Linked DNA regions of Hyalangium gracile. The protein of the gene in region 1 interacts with the protein of each later gene in a pairwise test. Links are inferred from orthologs where the notes say so. Each region holds a gene or a part of one and is shown on either strand. Other genes may lie near its edges.

Region 1 (7,707 bases):
GCTGAGGTCCAGCTGGGCCTCGAAGCGCACGGCGCCGCAGTGACAGCCACCCGTGTAGGTCTTCACGGGGCTCACGGTCGGGGTCGGCGCTTGCTTGGTGAGGGTCTCGGTCGTCTGGGTCATGGCAGGTTCTCCAAGGTGGGTAGGTGACACGCGGGAGATCTAGGCATGGCCAGTGACAGCCTCATGTCAGGATTGTCACCGCCCGGAGGCCGGGCGGGACGGGCCTACTTCCGCGAGCTCTTCAGGTACTTGTAGAACTCGGAGTCCGCCCCCAGGAAGAGCGAGGTGTTGTGGTCCACCGCCTGCGGGTAGGCCTCGAGTGTGCGCAGGAACTGGTAGAACTCGGGATCCCGCCCGAATGCCTCGGCGTAGATCTTCGTGGCCTCGGCGTCGGCCTTGCCGGTGATCTCCTGGGCCTTGCGGTAGGACTCCGAGCGGATCTCCTTGAGCTCGCGCTCCCGCTGGCCGCGGACCTCGGCGGCGCGTCCCATGCCCTCCGAGCGAGAGCGCTCGGCGATGCGGCGTCGCTCGGAGATCATCCGCTCGAACACCTTCACCTGGACCTCATCCACGTAGTTGATGCGGCGCACCTGCACATCCACCAGCTCGACGCCAAACTCCTTGACCACCTCGGCGGCCCGGTCGCGAATCTGCCGGGTGAGCTTGTCCCGCCCCGCGGAGATCTTCTCCAGCGTCTCGCCGCGCTCGGTCTCGGTGACGTACTCGTCGTCCTCGAACGGGCGGTTGGTGGAGCGCACCGCTTCGATGAGGGCATACGAGGCGATGGCGTTGCGCGTCTCTCCGTCGATGATGTCATCGAGCCGGGACTGCGCGTTTCGCTCGTCCCGCAGGCGCTGGAAGAAGCGCAGCGGATCGACGATGCGCCAGCGGCCGAAGGTGTCCACCCAGATGTACTTCTTGTCCTTGGTGGGGATCTGGTTCGGATCTCCTCGCCAGTCCAGCCAGCGCTTGTCGAACCGGTTCACCGTGTCGGCGAACGGCATCTTGAAGTGGAGCCCTGGCTCGATGATGGGCTGGCCTCTGGGCTCACCGAAGCGGGTGATCACCGCCTGCTCATGCTCGCTCAGCGTGTAGGTGCTGGAGAGGCCGAGCACGGCGGCGATGACGATCAGCCCACCCAGGATGATGGCAAGGCGGCTCATGGCTTTGCCTCCTTCTTGCCGGTGGCGCCGGCATACTCGGGGGTGCTCGGCCCATCCATCCGCAGCAGGGGGGTGAGCCCCTTGGTGGACTCGTCGATCACCACCTTCTGCCCAGCGCCCTGGAGCACCTGGCTGACCGCCTCGAGGTACAGGCGGCGGCGGGTGACGTCCGGGGCCTTCTTGTACTCGTCGTAGATGCGGGTGAAGCGCTCGGCCTCGCCTCGGGCTCGGTTCACGCGCTCGATGGCATAGCCTTCCGCGGCACGCAGGGCCTCCTCGGCCTCACCTCGGGCGCGAGGGATGGCCCGGTTGCGCTCGGCATAGGCCTCGTTGAGCGCGCGCTCCTTCTCCTGGATGGCCTGGTTCACCTCGTTGAAGGACGGCTTCACCGGGTCCGGCGGGTTCACGTCCTGGAGCACCACCTGCTGGATGTCCACTCCCGTCTCGTAGCGGTCCGCGAGATCCTGCAGCATGAGCTTGGCCTGGGCCGCCACGGCCTGGCGGCCGGTGGTGAGCACCTCGTTGACCGAGTGATCGCCGACGACCGCTCGCATGGAGGCCTCGGAGATGTCCCGGAGCATGGCCTCCACGTTCTTCACCTTGAAGAGGTACTTGTACGGATCCTTGATCTTGTACTGGACGATCCACTCCACCACGGCGACGTTGAGATCCCCGGTGAGCATCAGGGACTCACGCTTCACGTCCGCTTCCTCCGCCGCGTAGGTGGTCCGTGGGCCGACGCGCTCGGTGCGGAAGCCGAACTCCGCCTTGAGCTGCCGCTGCACGGGGACCTTGATGATCTGATCGATGAAGAAGGGGAGCCGGAAGTGAGGGCCCGGTTCCACCGTGTCGATGAAGCGCCCGAGCCGGAGGATGACGCCGACCTCATCGGGCTCGACCTGCGCGTAGCTGGTGAGGAAGCCGAAGAGTGCCACGAGGGCCAGCAGGAGGAGGAGGAGGTTTCGGCCGAAGCCACGCCTCCATTTGTCCCGGAGTTCACGAAGCACGTCCGCCGGGTCCGGCCGGTTCTGTGGGTTGTTCAGGATGCGAGGGTCCCATGCCATGCCCAGGTCCTTGGGCGTCTACTGCTTTGAATGCAAGCAAAAGCGACGCGGAATCGGCAGCTCAGTCTAGCGGTCGACCGCACCGCGATGCTGCCGCCGCTTCCTTCCTGGTCAGCATCGTCAACAGTCCCCTGGCTACTGTTCCTGTAACATCGACAGCTTCACGAAGTTCACCGGCCTGACTCCGACGGAGTTCCGCGAGCGGCACCTTCAGGACAGAGGCTCTCTCCCATGACGAAACCGTTCCGTTTTGTCCTCGCCATGCTGATACTGAGCAGTGCCTGGGTGGGGTGTGACGACGACGACGAGCCGAGCGCACCGGACGGGGGAGTTCCTGATGCCGGCGAGGAGTGGGACGGCAGCTACGTTCCGCTCGAGGAACTCGGCGACTACATCGATCCCGGCCGGTTCGCGCCGTGCTCCAGCTTCGTGACGACGGATGCGGGAGCCCCCGTCACCTGTGGCAGCCCCGAGTCCTTCGACCTGTCCGCCTGCAGCCGGAGCACGCTCTCGCAGCTGTCGCCCGATGGCATCTATGAGATGTACACGCGGTCCGAGAGTGGCTCATTGAGCTCGATGGGCTTCACGATCTCGACGACCGGGGGTTACGAGGGCATGGGCATCTATCCGCTCGTGCGGAAGCAGATCGACACGGAGAGCTTCTATGTCTCCGGTCTGCGCACCCTGTCCGATGGCGGCACGCAGCTCTATGCCTACGCGGGATGCTCCGCCGACAGTGGGCAGCGCTATGTCGGCTGCTACCAGACGTGCATCAATGGTGGGGCTCGCCGGACGACGGGCACCTTCGAGGGTGTGCGCCTGCAGCGGCTCTCGGAGCCGGAGACCTCCGGCATCACCTTTGTCTCGGAGCACCGCGTGGAAGGGCTGAGCACGCCCTTGGACGTGTACGTCGCCAAGGACCACGCCTACGTGGTGGCCTCCACCCTGGGGCCGGCACCAGCCAATCCGGTGGGCGGGGTCGCGGTGTTCGACGTGAGTGACAAGGCACACCCCGTGCTGCGCAAGGTCCTCACGGTGGAGGGCGACACTGGCTGGAATGCGGTCTGGGCCAAGGGAGACGCGCTCTATGTGGGCAGCGGCAAGCACGGCGTGCTCGTCTACGACATCACCCACCCCGCGGATCCGCAGCTGGTGCGAGGTGTTCCGGGGGACAGCTTCAGCGTCCACACGATCTACGTCGACGGGAATCGGATGTACGCCCAGGCCGCGGGCGTCAACCAGGTGCTCATCTTCGATGTGAGCAACCCGTTGGATCCGGTGCTGCTCAATCGCTACACGGTGCCCGTGGACGAGAACGGCTACGGCTATCCGCACGACTCGTTCGCGTACCAGAGCCGGCTCTACATCAACCAGATGGGGCAGGGGTACTACGTGGTGGACGTGACGGACGCGGCGAATCCCCAGCCGCTGGGCTCGTACACGTATGACACGCACATCTACAACTCCACGCACGCCAACGCGGTGGGCACGTTCGCGGGCCGTACCATCGCCTTCGAGGGCGGCGAGAACACCAACGCCCATCTGCGCGTGCTGGACGTCACCGACCCGGCGCGCATCGTGAAGATCGGCGAGCACAGGATGCGGCCGCAGACCTCCATCCACAACATGGTGCTGGTGGGCAAGCGGCTGTACGTGGCCTGGTACGCCGAGGGCCTGCGTGTGTTTGACGTCTCCAACCCCACGCGGCCCAGGGAGATCGCCTACGCGAATACCTTCCGCGACTCAGATCCAGGTCGCAAGGATGGCGGCCTCGTGGGCGCCATCGGCATCCGGGTGCCGGGTGATGGATATGTGTACGTGGTGGACATGACGCGCGGCCTGCTCATCTACCGCGAGCCGTGACCGGGAGCGGGGGATGGCCGGAGGCACGAGACTCGGCGTCACGGTGGTGATGATCCCGCACAACGACGAGGAGCGAGCCCTCACGCGCCTGCGGCGGGATCTGCTGCCGTCCCTGGCGCTGTCCTGGCGACTCCTCGATGCCGAGCTCGTGGTGATCGACAACAGCGAGCGCCAGCTGACCCGGCTGGCGCGCGCGGTTCGGAACAACGGGCTCTTCCCGGCGAAGTACCGCTGGAACAAGGGGCGCAACCTCTACTACGGCCCCGCGATGAACCAGGCCGTGAGGGAGGCGTCGCGCCCGTTCCTGCTCTACGTCTGCGCCAATCATGGCCGGATGCATGATCCGACGTGGATCTGGGATCTGCTCGAGCCCCTGGTGAGCGATCCGAGCGAGTCGGTGGCCCTCACTGGCTCCTTCTATCCGAGCGGTCCTCCCTCCCCGATGGGGTTTGCGGACTGGCTGGAGCAGGTGCATGTGCAGGGCGGTGTCTTCGCCGCGAGGACGTCCGTGCTGGCACGCTTTCCGTATCCGGACGGCGAGTACGCCCACTGGGGCTCGGACATCTACCAGTCGTTCCAGCTCCAGCAGCATGGGTACGTGCTGGTGGACGTGCCGTCGGTCAAGTCGGTCTGGCGCTCCCGGGTGGAGGGGGAGCACTGGAAGTACGTCCACGACGAGTCGTAGAGGTGACGAGCGCCTCGGTATCGAGAGTCGCTCAGCCCTGCAAGTCTTCCGGTGTCAGACCCGCCGCTTCGAGGTCCAGCCGATCCAAGGGGATGCGCTGGATGTGTTCTCGGGGAGTCTCGACGTCGTCCTTGTACTTGTCCGAACCGCTCTCGTACGTCACCCAGAGCTCACCATCGATGATGTTCAGCCCCTGTGCATACGGGTCGATCAACCCGTTGCTGATGTCGTGCCGGTCATCGATGTCGGCCTCGAAGTTCGCCGTGTCGAACGGCTGGTACACCAGCTTGTGGTCGCCGGTGGTGAACAGCAGCGCGCCGTCCACGACCGTGATGCCCTGAGCCCGATCTGGCGCGCGGATGGGCCCCTGCGGCGAGTCCTCGTTCTGGACGAGCGCGCCCGTCTTCGGGTCGATCTCGTACCGCCAGACAGCGCCCGCCTTGCCGTCGCCGTCCTTGCTGTATCCGCCGACGTAGGCGTAGCCGTCCTTCACGGTCATGTAGCTGCCGCTCGAGACCAGCCCGGTGTCCGAGTTGGGGTCGGTCGTGTCGGCGGGCACGTCGATCACCTGGAACGGAGGGACGGCGGTCCCCTCGCGCTCGGCCTGTTCGAGCGCCTCGCGGCTGTAGACGTAGAGGCGATCCGTGTCCGAGACGTAGACGTAGTCGCCGTCCGTCGAGACGCCTCCGCCATGCGAGGGGGGCGGAATCTCGCCGAGCCCTCCCAGGCGAACCTGAAGCTTCTCGCTCCCGTCGTTCTTGTTCTGGCTCGAGAGCAGCACGCCGGTGTCGTCGTAATAGGTCGTGAGCACCTCTCCTCTCCTGGCGTCATAGCCCTGGCCCTGCGGCGTCCACCCGTCTTCCAGATGCGGCAGCTTCGGACCCACGGGAGGCAGGAAGCGCTCGATGAGCGGTGGAAGATCGATCGGGGACGCGCTCGCACTGGCGCCGAGGTTCACGGAGGGAGGCTTTGGGAGGTCGAAGCCATCCTGGAAGTAGGGGGTCGGCGCGGGCGTGGTCACCGCGGGCGAGGTCGAAGTCGTCCGCGGGGGCAGCGTGGTGGTCGTGGGGACGGTGGGAGCGAGTCGGCGGAGGAGAGAGTCGATCACGGGAACGGCTCCGATCACAGAGGGCACTTTTCAGCAGCGCACCCTGGATACGCCCCTGGCCACGAACAGGTTACAGCTACGCGCTTTTCCTCGAGGCACGGAGGTGGCGGGCCACCGCCCAGAGCAGCCAGAGCCCGGCCCAGCTCATGCCCATGGGAGTGCCCGCGACACTGATATTGGCCACGAAGAAGAAGGTGCTGCCCAGCACGCCACCGTACCGAGGTTGCCAGCGGGAGCGCGAAGCATCACCAGACCGACGGAGGATGACAAGTGAGGGGCTCGCCGTCGACCCACCGGACGCGCTCTCCATGCGCTTCTGGGATGACCCTCTTGCTCGCTCCCGGTCCCCACACCTATAGGGTCCTCCCTGTCCCCTGAGGAGGTCGCCAAGATGGCCAGTCCCGTTGACGTTGTCCGCTCCCTGTACGAGGCCTCCGGGAGAGGAGACTTCGAGACAGCTTTGTCTCTCATTCACCCGGACATCGAGTGGCAGGTGCCCGCTGGGTACCCCTACCGTGGGGCCAAAGGCCTCCCCGAGCTGCAGCGTGCCATGGGCGACATGGCGGATCTGTGGGAGGACTTCCGCCCGGTGCCACAGCAGTTCATGGATGCTGGAGAAGGCCGGGTGTGGGTCGTCGCGTTGCAGATCGGCCGAGGGCGCAGGACAGGACGCCCGTTCAACACGCCGTCCGCTGACTATTGGGAGGTGCGGGACGGCAAGATCGTGCGTCACGTCGTCTACGCGGACACGAAGGTGCTCGCCGAGGCGACCTTCGGCTGACGCTCCCCGAAGCAGGAGAGAAGGCCCTAGGATGGAGCACCCCCATTCAAGGGTGGGCCGTAAGGGAGGACGCTTGGACGTCTGGAAGAGGTGCGCGCGCACCCTGCTCGTAGTGATTGGCGCGGTTGGGGTCTCCTGCACCGAGAAGGAGCCGGCGGGGCCTCAGCCCATCGAGTTCGAGCGCGAGCCGCTGGCGGCGCACTGCTTCAGCTCGGCGGCGATCTCCTCGCTGTTCCCGCTGGGAGAGGACCCCGACACGTTCCTGATGCACTTCCAGCCGACCAACGGGCCGAGCTCGAGCAAGGTCGCCGCGCTCCTCACGCGCGATGGGGGGCGCACCTTCGAAAAGCTCGTGCACGAGGACGTCGTGGATACCTCGGGCGAGGGCTCGAGGCCTGTCGGCGGGATCTTCCAGCCCCCCGTCCTCATGCTGAGCGATGACTTCTACCTGGCGGGCTCCATCGCTGGGGTCCGTGGCCTGTCGGATGGCACGTCCATCCCCGAATACTCGATGGAGCTGGTGCTCGATGGGCGGCCCTTGAGGACCGTCGCCGACAAGCTCACCCTCACCCTGGCGGACGGTGCCAGGAGCGACCTGGTGTACAAGGGGGATGCACGGCGCTGGGTGGCCCGCGGGGGAGGGTTCCTCTACGCCACGCGCGATGCGGGCCGCAACTGGCAGCGCATCGCTCCCGCCAACCTTCTCCAGCCGGAATCCCGGGCCAACCTCGGCTTCGTACCCCTGGCGGCCACCGCGGACCGCGCCGTGCACGTCATCACCAACGATGGCAACCGGGCGTACTACTCCACGCCAGGGGCCACGCCCCAGCCGCTCGATCTGCCCGGAGTCAAGGAGGCCAGGCTCCTCCACGTCACGGGTGCCTTCTGGGGGGGGAAGCTGGCCATCTCGGCGTTGATCTCGCCCACCGAGTACTCCGAGGTCCTCGTCACCGAGGACATGCAGACCTGGACGAAGCTGGAGGTCGCCAAGGACGGGCCCCTCATGCTCCAGCTCCACGTGGACCGGCAGGATCGGCTCT
Region 2 (11,371 bases), on another replicon or contig:
CGCTCGCCGCCATCCCCGTGGGCGAGTACCAGCTCTGGGCCCTCACCGCGGAAGGTGCCTTCTGGTACGTGCCCAACGTCCTGGGTCATCGAGACTCGGAGTCCCTGCGCTCCCAGTCCCTGCGGTTCCAGATCGTCCGTGGGGGCTCGCCCGACGCGGAGAATCCCGCTAGATAGGCTCACGCCCCAAGTCGCTCGATCCGAGGAGCCCCATGTCTGAGTCCATGAGCCTGGACAATCCGCACGAGCTGGCCCTGCGTGACTTCGCGCTCGGCTTCCCCGGTGCCCACGAGGACTTCCCGTGGGGCCACCGCGCCCTCAAGGTGAAGGGCAAGGCCTTCCTCTTCATGGGACACGAGCAGGGAGGCCTCGGGCTCTCCGTCAAGCTGCCTCACTCCAACGCCGCCGCCCTGATGCTGCCGTTCGCCACGCCCACCGGGTACGGCCTGGGCAAGAGCGGCTGGGTGTCGGCCAGCTTCCCCAAGGGCGAGCAGCCCCCCATGGAGATGCTGCGCCAGTGGGTCGACGAGAGCTACCGCGCCGTGGCCCCGAAGAAGCTCGTGGACCAGATCGCCAGCGGCGCGGCGTCCGCTGCCAAGGTGGCCCCGGCGCGCACGAAGGCTCCGGCCGCGAAGAAGGCCGCGGCGCCGAAGAAGGCTGCTGCGCCGAAGAAGAGCGCGCCCACCAGGCGTGCCGTGACGACGAAGAAGAGCGCGGCGCGCAAGAAAGGGAGCGCCCGCGCGAAGTCGGCTCGCTGAGCCACTGCGTGGCGGCTCACACTGTACCGCCGAGGCTCAGCCCAGCCGCTGCACCCAGTGGAAGTAGGTGCTCCGCGGGTCCGGCAGCGGATCTCGGAAGAGGGCGCGGATGTCCGCCTTCTCCACCCGGCCCGTGTCGAAGGCCTGGTACAGCGCGTCTCCCAGCAGGTACCCCAGCGCATGGCTCACGCCGTGGAAGAGCCGATCCCTTCGCAGCGGCAGCAGCTTCACCGCCTCGTCCGGGCCCTCCACCTCCGCCGCCTTGTGCGCCAGCACGAAGGCCGCGATCTGCCGCTCCACGCCGCGCATCCGCGCCACCCGCCGCGCCCACTCCGCCAGCCCCGCGCAGCCCCGCCGCGGGTTCACCAGCTTCGAGCCGAAGAAGCCCAGCGCCTCCTCCATGCACCGCGCGTAGAACGCGTCCGATGCCCGCCGCGGCACCTCCATCGCGTCTCCCACCGCGCAGTGCCGCACGAAGTGCGCCGCCTCCTCCGCCGCGTGGTTCAACGACAGTGACGCCAGGTAGGCCATCCGCGCTCGGGGGATGTAGCTGCTCTCCCTCGACAGGATGTGCCGCCGCAGCTGCGCCAGCTCCACCTGCGTGAAGCGTCCGCGCTGCTGGATGCGCGCCAGGACATCCCCGTCCGCCGCCGTCGCCACCTCCACCTCGTCCAGCGCTCGGCCCACCTGCACGCCCGCGAGCCGCGCGATCAGGCTCGCCATCTCCCGGAACCTGTCCGCCGCGCTGCGATCTCGCAGCAGCGAGTCCCCGGCCTCGGCCTCCAGGTAATCCAGGAAGCTCTGCTGGCACACCACCGGCGAGGCGTTGAGCAGGCAGACCGAGCCATCCGCCAGCTCCACCGCCTCCACCGCTCCGGCGCGACCCTCGCGGGCCAGCCGCCAGTAGACGCCCTCGCAGTTCTGGTACACCACCAGGCTGCGCCGTGCGTGCGACTCTCCGAGCGCCCGCTCCACCTGCTCGGGCAGGTGGCAAGGTGCCACGTGGTACTGGCCCACCAGGACCATCACCTGCGGCCGATCCTCCGCTCGCGCCGCCCGGGCGATGCGCTCCGCCGCATAGGCGTCCCGGAGCTCGAGCGAGCGCTTACCCTGCGCCCGACGATCGATGCCCACCACCTCCAGGCGGTGGCGTCGGGCGAAGGCGAGCAGGGGACGGAAGCCCGACCAGCCATCGAGCCCCGGTCCCGGAGCCCGGCCGAGCCGCTCCAACAGGGCGCGCTCGGGCAGGCGGCCCGTCAGGTAGGCGTCCAGGGAGGCCTGGTGCCGTCCCTCCACGCACTCGAGCGCGAGGACGACGCGGCGCCCCGACTCCAGGGCCCGCTCCACCAGGCCCAGGTACGTCTCCTGGGCCAGCGGCAGGGTGTGGTAGTCGCCCACGTACACCACGTCGGCGGCTCGCACGCGCTGGTGCACCGCGGACAGGGGCAGCGCGACGCGGTAGCCGGTCGTCCTCCGCCGGTACCGGGCCTCGTAGGCACGGAAGGCGGAGGTCTGGCCATCGACGGCACGGGCAATCTGTGCCTTCTGCCGACGAAAGAGAGCGAGGTGGAGGGCTAGCGACGCGCGCATGGGTGGGAAGGCGGTGATCAAGGTCGCATGCGCCTCCCCACCCGGCAAAAAAACGGCGGCCCCCACCGGACGCCCCTTCCTTGACTTCCAAGGGAGTGGCAAAGGACCATCCTCGTGCTCTTGAAGACCGCTCTCGCACGAACGACGCTGCTCACCCTCGTGCTCCTCGCGGCGCTGCCCGCCCGCGCCGAGGAGCAGGCGGTGCTGTTGCACTCCGCACCCGCGAAGGCCGAGGCGAATCGGCCGCTCCGGCTCGAAGGGACCCTGGTCGACGACGCCAACGAGGTCTCGGAGGTCATCGTTCGCTACCGGGGCCCGGGCGAGCCGTATGTGGAGACCCCGCTGGAGCGGCAGTACGGCGATCTGTACCGAGGCACCATCCCCGCCGAGCACATGATCCCGCCGGGTGTCGAGTACTACATCGAAGGGATCCTCAAGAGCGGCGAGCGCGTCTCCGTGTTCCAGTCGTCGAGCCGGCCCGCGCGCGTCATCGTCCCTGGAGAGATTCCTCGCCCCAAGCTGGCTGTCGCGGAGCCCGAGGAGCCGCCTGCGCCGCCCGCGAAGGGCAGCCCCCGGAAGAAGGAGCCGGAGGAGGACGATGAGCTCGAGGCGCCTCCGCCTCCCCCGAAGAAGGCACAGACGGCGCTGTCCGACGATGCCCTGGCCGCGCTCGCCGCCGAGGCCCCCACGGAGGAGCCCACCCCCGCGCCGCCTCCTCGCGCCAGCCCCTCGCCGAGCCCCAGCGGCAACGGGCGCAAGTCCACGCCGGCTCCCACGCCCAAGCCCGCGCCGTCCACCGCGCCAGCGGCCTCCGCCGCACCCGCTCCCGCGCCTGCCCCTGCTGCCTCGGCCTCGCGCCCTGCGCTGGAGCCGCTGGAGCCGATCACGACGAACCCTCCCGCCGCCCAGGGCGGCACGAAGTCCGGGGCTCGCTCGGAGCTGGAGGAGGATCTGGCCCTCTACAGCGCCGAGGACACGCTCGCGCTCGCCACGCGCCACACGGAGACGGTCACCCGGGTGCCCGCCATCGCGGCGGCCTTCGGGCGGGATCAGATCAAGGCGCTCGGTGCGCGCACGGTGGCGGACGTGCTCGACGTGGTGCCCGGGCTCTCGGTGAGCCGGGATGTCCAGGGCTTCTACCGCGTCGGCATCCGCGGGCTGCGCAACGACGCGGAGGTGCTCTTCCTGCTCAACGGGCACCGGCTCAACAACTTCTTCGACGGTCGGGCGCTGATGAACCTCCCGGTGGAGAACCTCGATCGCATCGAGGTCATCCGCGGCCCGGGCTCCGCCCTGTACGGCGCGGGTGCCTTCCTGGGAGTGGTCAACCTCGTCACCGATCGCAGCGAGGGCGTGCGCGTCGCCGTCTCCGGAGGCGGCTTCCCCGACCGGGAGGAGGGGACGTTCGCTCCCACGCTGGATGCCCACGCCTCGGCGGCGGCCACGGCCGGGGAGCTGCGCCTCTTCGGAGATCTCGACGTCTGGGGCCAGTCCGGTGACTCCGCTCCCATCGAGACGGATGCGCTGAACGAGGACACGATCACCCAGCGGCTGCGCCAGGCCAACGAGCCCGCCGGCAAGACGCATGACGAGCGCCTGCTCTTCAACCTGGGCCTGGGCCTCTCCTATGACTTCGGGGACGCGGGGCGGTTGACCAGCTCCCTGCGCTTCCTCACCGAGGACCGCACCGCCCTCATGGGCCTGTTCGACACGGTGGGGCCGGACTCGGACCTGAGCTGGACGGTGGCCCTGCTGGATGTCGAGTACGAGCGCACGGTGGCCGAGGGCATCCAGCTGCGCGTGCGCGGCTACGGCGATCAGCAGGTCAGCAACCGCCTGTTCCAGCTCACCCCGGACAACTTCCGCACGGGCGACGCGGCCGATCAGCTCTTCCCGCTGGGCCTGCAGGAGCAGACGCACGTCAACGTACGCACCCTGGGGCTGGGCGTGGACTCGGACATGGTCCTGGGCAGCGCCAACCGCCTCTCCGCGGGCCTGGTGGCCGAGCTGCAGATGCTCGCCAGCTACGAGTACAAGACCAACTACACCCTCGAAGATCGCGTCCGGCCCACGCTCACCACGCCCGAGGGCCTGATGAACGTGAAGGACATCGCCGATGGCGCCGCCACCCGGCGCATGACGCTGGGCCTCTTCGTGCAGGACCAGTGGACGGTCATCAGCCCGCTGACGCTCACCTTCGGGGTGCGCGCGGACGTCACCCAGCTGCCCACCGCGGACGACGCGGGCGCCATCGACGGCACCCGCCTGGTGCCCAGCATCAACCCGCGCGTGGGCCTCGTCTTCGCCGCCACGGACTCGTTCGTGCTCAAGGCCCTGTACGGCCGAGCCTTCCGCCCGCCCACGCTGCAGGAGCTGGTCGAGAGCATCCCGGACACCAACTACAACCAGGGCCGCTTCGAGGGAAACCCGCTGCTGCGCCCGGCCACCGTGGACACCGTGGAGCTGGGCGTGGACCTCATCCAGGCCGCCGGAGACTCGCGCGTGCGCCTGCGAGGCAACGCCTTCTACGAGCGCTTCCGCTCGCCCATCATCCCGGTGGACACCTCCGGCAACATCATCCCGCTGCGCAACCGCGAGCTGGGCGTGCGCGTCTTCGGCGTGGAGGCCGAGGCCCGCCTCGAGGCCTCCAAGCGCGCCAACGCCTGGGTCAACGCCACCTTCTTCCGCGCCGAGGACCTGGAGCTGCCCTCGCAGTCGCGCCTGCTCACCGACACCCCGCAGGCCCGCTTCAACGCCGGCATGTCCATGCCGATTGGCGACTGGGTGAACTTCGACGTGGTGGTGCGCGCCGGCGCCGAGCGCCGCAACGACACCCGCTCCGTGCTGGAGCTGATCCGCCGCTACCAGATCCCCGCCTACAGCCTCATCACCGCGCAGCTGCGCACCGAGCCCATCCTCGACCACTTCGAGGTGTCGCTGGTGGCGCAGAACCTCTTCGACCATGACTTGCGCGACGACGTGCCCCGCCCGGACCGCGTCCCGGGGCTGCTGCCGCGCGAGGGCCAGTCCGTCTACCTCACCGTCCGGGGCCGCTACTGATGAACCGCCCGCTGCTCACCGCCCTCGTGGCCGCCATGCTCGCCCCAGGCCTGGGCTGCCTGGCCTACAACGATCCCTGCCAGCCGCTGGTGGACGACCCGGACGCCGTGCTCGGCTTCCTGGGCGAGGACGTCTACATCGACAAGCCCTTCGCCCGGCACGACAACAACGCCCTGGGCCAGCTCGCCGCGGACTCCTACCAGCACGCCGAGGACGACTCGGCGGCCCCCGCGCAGCTGGGCATCGTCAACGGCGGCTCCATTCGCGCCGAGGGCCTGTGCATCAACCGCACCATGCTCCCCAAGGGCGCGCTCACGGACGGCGTCCTCCACGAGGTGTTCCTCTTCGAGAACCAGGTGGTGACGGTCAACCTCACCGAGAAGGAAGTCGTGGACATGTTCGAGCGCTCGGCGGGAGAGCTCGTCCCCGCCGGGCAGCCCATCACCTCGCCCAGCGGTGGCTTCCTCCACGTCTCCGAGAGCACCACCCTGCGCGTGGACTGCGAGTACCCCCGCGGTCAGCGGGTGAGGGCGCTCACGATTGGCGGCAATCCCGTGGTGCTGCCGCCGCGCACGGATGCCTCCCGGCAGTACCGGGTGGCCATGCCCAGCTTCCTCATCAACGGAGGAGACGGCTACGGCGCCATCTTCGGCAATGCCGGCAAGGATCCCGCGCGCAACCCGGCCCAGTCCCGCAAGCTCGGGGGCGTGGACTCCAACATCGTGGCTGGGTACATGCGCACGTCGTACGCGACCGAGGCGCGGCCCCTGCGTGAGGCGCAGCGCATCATCTTCGAGAACTGCGCGCAGCCCACCCGGCCCTCACGCTGAGGGCCGGGCAGGTCGAACCCACCTAAGGCTTGGGCTCGCCGTCGGTCGCGGGCGGCGGGGCCGCCACGGCTGCCACCGGCGCCGGCTTGGGCGTCGGGGTGAGCACGTCGTTGACCGAGGGCATCTTGCGGATGTCCGAGCGGGCCACCTTCCAGGCCTGCTGGACGATCCAGGAGAGGGAGCGATCCTGGCGAGTCGCCTCGCGCTGGATCTCCTCGAGCATGTCCTCGGGGAAGTAGAGACTTTGCTTGCGATGATCAGTGGAGGACATGCGTTTACCTACTCCTCACGAGGATCCTGGCGCTCGTCGCCGGTGACGTCATTGACGGCCGGGAACGCCTTGATGCGCTCGCGGGCGATCTTCCATGCCTGCTGAACGACCCACGACAGAGAGCGGTCCTGTCGGTTCGCCTCCTCCTGGATCTCCTTCAACATCTCTTCGGGGAAGTACAGGGATTGCTTGCGCTTGTCGGTGCCTGCCATACCGAGTCTCCGGAGCGGATGCGAGGTGACGACCTGAGACACACCGGCGGGGTTATCCGACAGACGCCCTAGCCGGTCAACGGTTTCAGTCATTCCTCTCGATAAGCGATAGGTGTGACATGCCGGACCATTTCTGCTCCGTGTGGAAGCATCTCGGGTGCATGGAATCCGTGAAAGCAGGGGAACCGGTGTGAGTCGTGGCCCGAGCGGTGGCTCCAGGGCTCGACGAAGGGGCGGATCCAGGCCCCGAAAAGGGAAACGCCCCGGGCCTCAGAGACAGAGGCCCGGGGCGCTCCGGAAAGAGGGACCGCCAGGTACGAATCCTAGCGGTCCCGTGGGCCCAGAGGGGGAGGGGGGGGACCCCTAGGCCCAACGCCGAGAAATCTTGAAAATCAGCTTACTTCCAACACCGTCTACCACCCCGCCCATTCCGCCCCCATCTCTTCCATGGGGATCATAAGAACCACCCCCAGCGCGTTCAACCGACGGCTCTTGGGTTAACGCGGCCGCTGGAAAAACCATTCCCCCTTCTGTTCGATGCCGCGCACCGGGCTCACGACACACTTGATCACCTCGACACTCGTGGCGGCCTACCGGCACTTCGGGCTGGCAGGCCGCTCGGTGCTGCTGGCTGTCTCGGGGGGCGCGGACTCGAGCGCACTGCTGGTGGGCACGGCGCTCGTGCGAGCGCAGCTGGGGCTCTCGGTGGAGGTGGCCACGCTGGACCACGGGCTGCGCCCCGAGGCGGCGGACGAGGTGCGAGCGGTCGAGCGGCTGGCGGCCCTCCACTCGCTCCCGTGCCATGTGCGCCAGCTCCACCTGCGACCCGGCACGAGCATGGAGGTGCGTGCGCGTCAGGCGCGGTACGAGGCGCTGGAGGAGCTCCGCTCCGAGCGTGGGCTGATGGCGGTGGCCACCGCGCACACGGCGAATGATCAGGCGGAGACGCTGCTGATGCGGCTGGCCCGAGGCACCGCCCTGCGAGGCGCGGCGGGCATCCTGCCGAGGCGGGGCACGTTCGTCCGCCCGCTGCTGGAGCTCACGCGCGAGCAGATCGAGGCCTTCCTCCAGGAGCAGGGCACGGGCTTCGTGACGGATCCGATGAATGCCGATGTCCGCCTCTTCCGGACGCGCATCCGTCAGGAGGTGCTCCCGACGCTCACTCGGGCGGCGGGCTTCCCGGTGGTGGAGCGCCTGGCCTCCTTCGCCCGACTGGCGGCCGAGGACGAGGCCCTGCTGGACGGCATGGCGGAGAGCGCCTGGCAGCGGCTGCTGCTCGAAGGAGGGGCGCTGGACGCGGTGGGGCTCCGCGCGCTCGAGCCTCCGCTGCGACGGCGCGTGCTCGCGCGCCTGCTCGTCCAGGAGGGCGTCGCCGTGGATGACGCGACCCTCCGACGGGCGAGCGAAGCGGTGGAGCGCGGAGGCTCCGCCACCTTGAGCCGCGGGCTCCAGCTCCGGTCTTCAGGTGGGCTCGTGCGCTGTGTCCGCCCGCGCGCCGCCGTGCGCGGCTCGCTCTCCTTGGAAGGAGAGGGCACCACGGGCGTGCTGGAAGGAACGGGGTGGAGCTTCCGCTTGGGTGGCTCACAGGCCACGCCGGGTGCGCTTCACCTGGCCCTGCCGGCGCAGACCCGCTGGCCGCTCACCGTGCGGACGCGAAATCCAGGGGATCGGATCCGAGGGCCTCGCGGTTCGCGAAAGCTCCAGGACGTCTTCGTGGACCTTCGCGTGCCCGCCGAGCGTCGAGATCTCCAGCCGGTGGTGACGGACGCGGAAGGGCAGGTGCTCTGGGTTCCGGGGCTCTGGACTCCACCGGAGGCGGGGGCAGCCGTTGCCGGGCCGAGCCTGTGGGCGATTCCCCCCAGTCCGAGCAACAGGGGCAGCGGTTCGTTATAGAGTGGTCATGGGGCGGATGGAGAAGGGCCACGAACCCCTAAATAGTTGAGGGCTTTTTGCTGTTGCTGATACGGTCCGAAGTTGGGCGATTCGCCACGCCTCGGCCCAAACAGTTGAAATATCTGGGCGTTTTCCGGCATGGCCCGCATCCGCCGAGCATCGAAAGGGCAGCAGACACGTGCGTTCGACTTACAAGACCATCGGCCTCTGGGTGATCCTGATCGTCCTGTTCGTGGCCTTCTATAACTTCTTCTCACAGGGCAACGAGCAGGTGGACGAGCCCGCGTTCACCCAGTTGCTGGCGAAGGTCGAGAAGAAGGAGGTCAGGGCGATCTCCATCAAGGGCAACGTGTACTCGGGCGAGTACGCGGACTCCAAGACGCGGTTCCGGACCACGGGCCCCGTGGCCGACACCTCCATGCTCTCGAAGCTGCAGGACATGGGCGTGGACGTGAAGTACGAGAAGGAGGAGCAGAACAACCTGTGGTTGACCATCCTCGGCCAGTGGATGCCGGTGGTCTTCCTGTTCCTGTTCTTCATCTTCTTCATGCGCCAGCTGCAGGGCGGCAGCGGCAAGGCGATGACCTTCGGCAAGTCGAAGGCCAAGCTCCTCAACGAGAGCCACAACAAGGTGACGTTCGCCGACGTGGCCGGCGCCGACGAGTGCAAGGAGGAGCTGGAGGAGATCGTCGCCTTCCTCAAGGACCCCAAGAAGTTCACCAAGCTGGGCGGCCGCATCCCCAAGGGCGTGCTGATGATGGGCTCGCCGGGCACGGGCAAGACGCTGCTGGCCCGCGCGGTGGCCGGTGAGGCCGGCGTCCCGTTCTTCTCCATCTCCGGCTCGGACTTCGTGGAGATGTTCGTGGGCGTGGGCGCCAGCCGCGTGCGCGACCTCTTCGAGCAGGGCAAGAAGAACGCCCCCTGCATCATCTTCATCGACGAGATCGACGCCGTGGGCCGTCACCGTGGCGCGGGCCTCGGCGGTGGACACGACGAGCGCGAGCAGACGCTCAACCAGCTGCTGGTGGAGATGGACGGCTTCGAGTCCAACGAGGGCGTCATCCTCATCGCGGCCACCAACCGTCCGGACGTGCTGGACCCCGCGCTGCAGCGCCCGGGCCGCTTCGACCGGCGCATCGTGGTGCCGCGGCCGGACCTGAAGGGCCGCCTGGGCGTGCTCAAGGTGCACACGCGGCGCGTGCCGCTGGCTCCCGAGGTGGACCTCGAGGTCATCGCTCGCGGTACGCCGGGCATGACGGGCGCGGACCTGGAGAACCTGGTGAACGAGTCGGCGCTGATGGCCGCGCGGCAGAACAAGGAGCGCGTGGACCTGAGCGACTTCGAGGCCGCCAAGGACAAGGTCTTCATGGGCCCCGAGCGCAAGTCCATGATCATGACCGAGAAGGAGAAGCGGAACACCGCGGTGCACGAGGCCGGCCACGCGCTGCTGGCCAAGCTGCTGCCCGGGTGTGATCCCCTCCACAAGGTGACGATCATCCCTCGTGGCCAGGCCCTGGGCGTCACCTGGAGCCTGCCCACCGAGGACAAGGTCAACGGGTACAAGAAGCAGATCCTCGATCAGATCACCATGGCGATGGGCGGTCGGCTCGCCGAGGAGATCATGTTCGGAGAGATGTCCAGCGGCGCCGCCAACGACATCGAGCGCGCCACGGAGACGGCTCGCGCGATGGTCTGCCGCTGGGGCATGAGCGAGAAGCTGGGGCCCCTGGCGTTCGGCAAGAACGAGGGCGAGGTGTTCCTCGGCCGCGACTTCAGCGCCACGAAGGACTACTCCGAGGACACCGCGCGGCAGATCGACGCCGAGGTGCGCGGCATCGTCATCGGCTGCTACGAGAACGGCAAGCGGCTGCTGGTGGAGAACAAGGAAGTGCTCCAGCGCATCTCCGACGCGCTCGTGGAGTACGAGACGCTGGATGCCGAGGACGTGAACATCCTGCTCCAGGGCGGAACGCTGACCCGCGAGCGGCCGCCCCCGCGCGTCATCACCCCGCCCAAGTCCACCGAGAAGAAGGACAAGCGGAAGATCCTCGACGCGCTCGAGGCGATCCCCAAGATGGAGCCGAACAAGGCGTGAGCCTGAAGCTCCCGTAGAACCGAGGCCCTCCCCGCTCCGAGCTGGGAGGGCCTTTCTGCTTTCGCCGTCTGCCCTGGAGCCCGCGCGATGATCCGTGCCCACCCCCTGGTTGCCGAGCACCCGGAGGCGCTCGAGCTCGCCTTCCAACGGATGGGGCTGCCCACGCCCGCCCGCGAGTACCTGCTGGAGAAGCTGCCCCAGTACCAGCTGCTGCTCACCGGGCTGACGAAGGTGGAGGGCCGCTTCCTCAAGGGCCTCTTCGAGGCCTCCGCCGCGCCCGGGCGAGAGGAGTTCCCCGGCTATGTCTCGGGAGATCTCCGCACCCGCCCCGGCAGCGGCCTGCTCACGGGCCGGCGCGAGCAGTTCGAGCGGCTGATCGCCGCGGCGAGGGCCGATCCACGGCTCGCCGAGCTGGCGGGGGCGCTGAGCCGGGGGCTGGGCTCGGTGGCCGCGCCGGCGCCGCTCACGCTCGGTGGCACCACCTTCATCTTCGGTGCGCGCACCCATGTGATGGGCGTGGTGAACGTGACGCCGGACAGCTTCTCCGACGGAGGGCGGTACCCGTCGGCGGAGGCGGCCATCGCGCACGGGCTACGGCTGGCGGAGGCGGGCGCGGACGTGCTGGACGTGGGCGGCGAGTCCACCCGGCCGGGCTCCCAGCCT

The links.
Region 2: the proteins of hflK (region 1) and ftsH interact in binary tests that used the Escherichia coli proteins (3 or more experiments, as listed by UniProt). The link is inferred for Hyalangium gracile from one-to-one orthologs.

What each region holds. Positions count from the first base shown.
Region 1 is NZ_JAHXBG010000002.1:756,732-764,438, reverse strand. Bases 197-3,186 are described here. They hold hflK (FtsH protease activity modulator HflK), read right to left. Parts: upstream 2,231-3,186; coding sequence 1,163-2,230; downstream 197-1,162. Other genes in these bases: KY572_RS06615 (LVIVD repeat-containing protein), read left to right, coding at 2,462-3,186; hflC (protease modulator HflC), read right to left, coding at 228-1,166. Outside these bases: KY572_RS06630 (GFA family protein), read right to left, coding at 1-123; more of KY572_RS06615, read left to right, coding at 3,187-4,093; KY572_RS06610 (glycosyltransferase family 2 protein), read left to right, coding at 4,107-4,778; KY572_RS06605 (hypothetical protein), read right to left, coding at 4,810-5,886; KY572_RS06600 (nuclear transport factor 2 family protein), read left to right, coding at 6,278-6,667; KY572_RS06595 (hypothetical protein), read left to right, coding at 6,741-7,707.
Region 2 is NZ_JAHXBG010000005.1:300,855-312,225, reverse strand. What follows is about bases 8,269-11,249. They hold ftsH (ATP-dependent zinc metalloprotease FtsH), read left to right. Parts: upstream 8,269-8,791; coding sequence 8,792-10,708; downstream 10,709-11,249. Other genes in these bases: folP (dihydropteroate synthase), read left to right, coding at 10,796-11,249; tilS (tRNA lysidine(34) synthetase TilS), read left to right, coding at 8,269-8,613. Also shown: KY572_RS12065 (hypothetical protein), read left to right, coding at 1-176; KY572_RS12060 (MmcQ/YjbR family DNA-binding protein), read left to right, coding at 212-757; KY572_RS12055 (ChaN family lipoprotein), read right to left, coding at 794-2,347; KY572_RS12050 (TonB-dependent receptor plug domain-containing protein), read left to right, coding at 2,468-5,407; KY572_RS12045 (5'-nucleotidase C-terminal domain-containing protein), read left to right, coding at 5,407-6,237; KY572_RS12040 (TIGR04563 family protein), read right to left, coding at 6,260-6,508; KY572_RS12035 (TIGR04563 family protein), read right to left, coding at 6,517-6,720; more of tilS, read left to right, coding at 7,285-8,268; more of folP, read left to right, coding at 11,250-11,371. UniProt on the Escherichia coli protein: Acts as a processive, ATP-dependent zinc metallopeptidase for both cytoplasmic and membrane proteins. Plays a role in the quality control of integral membrane proteins.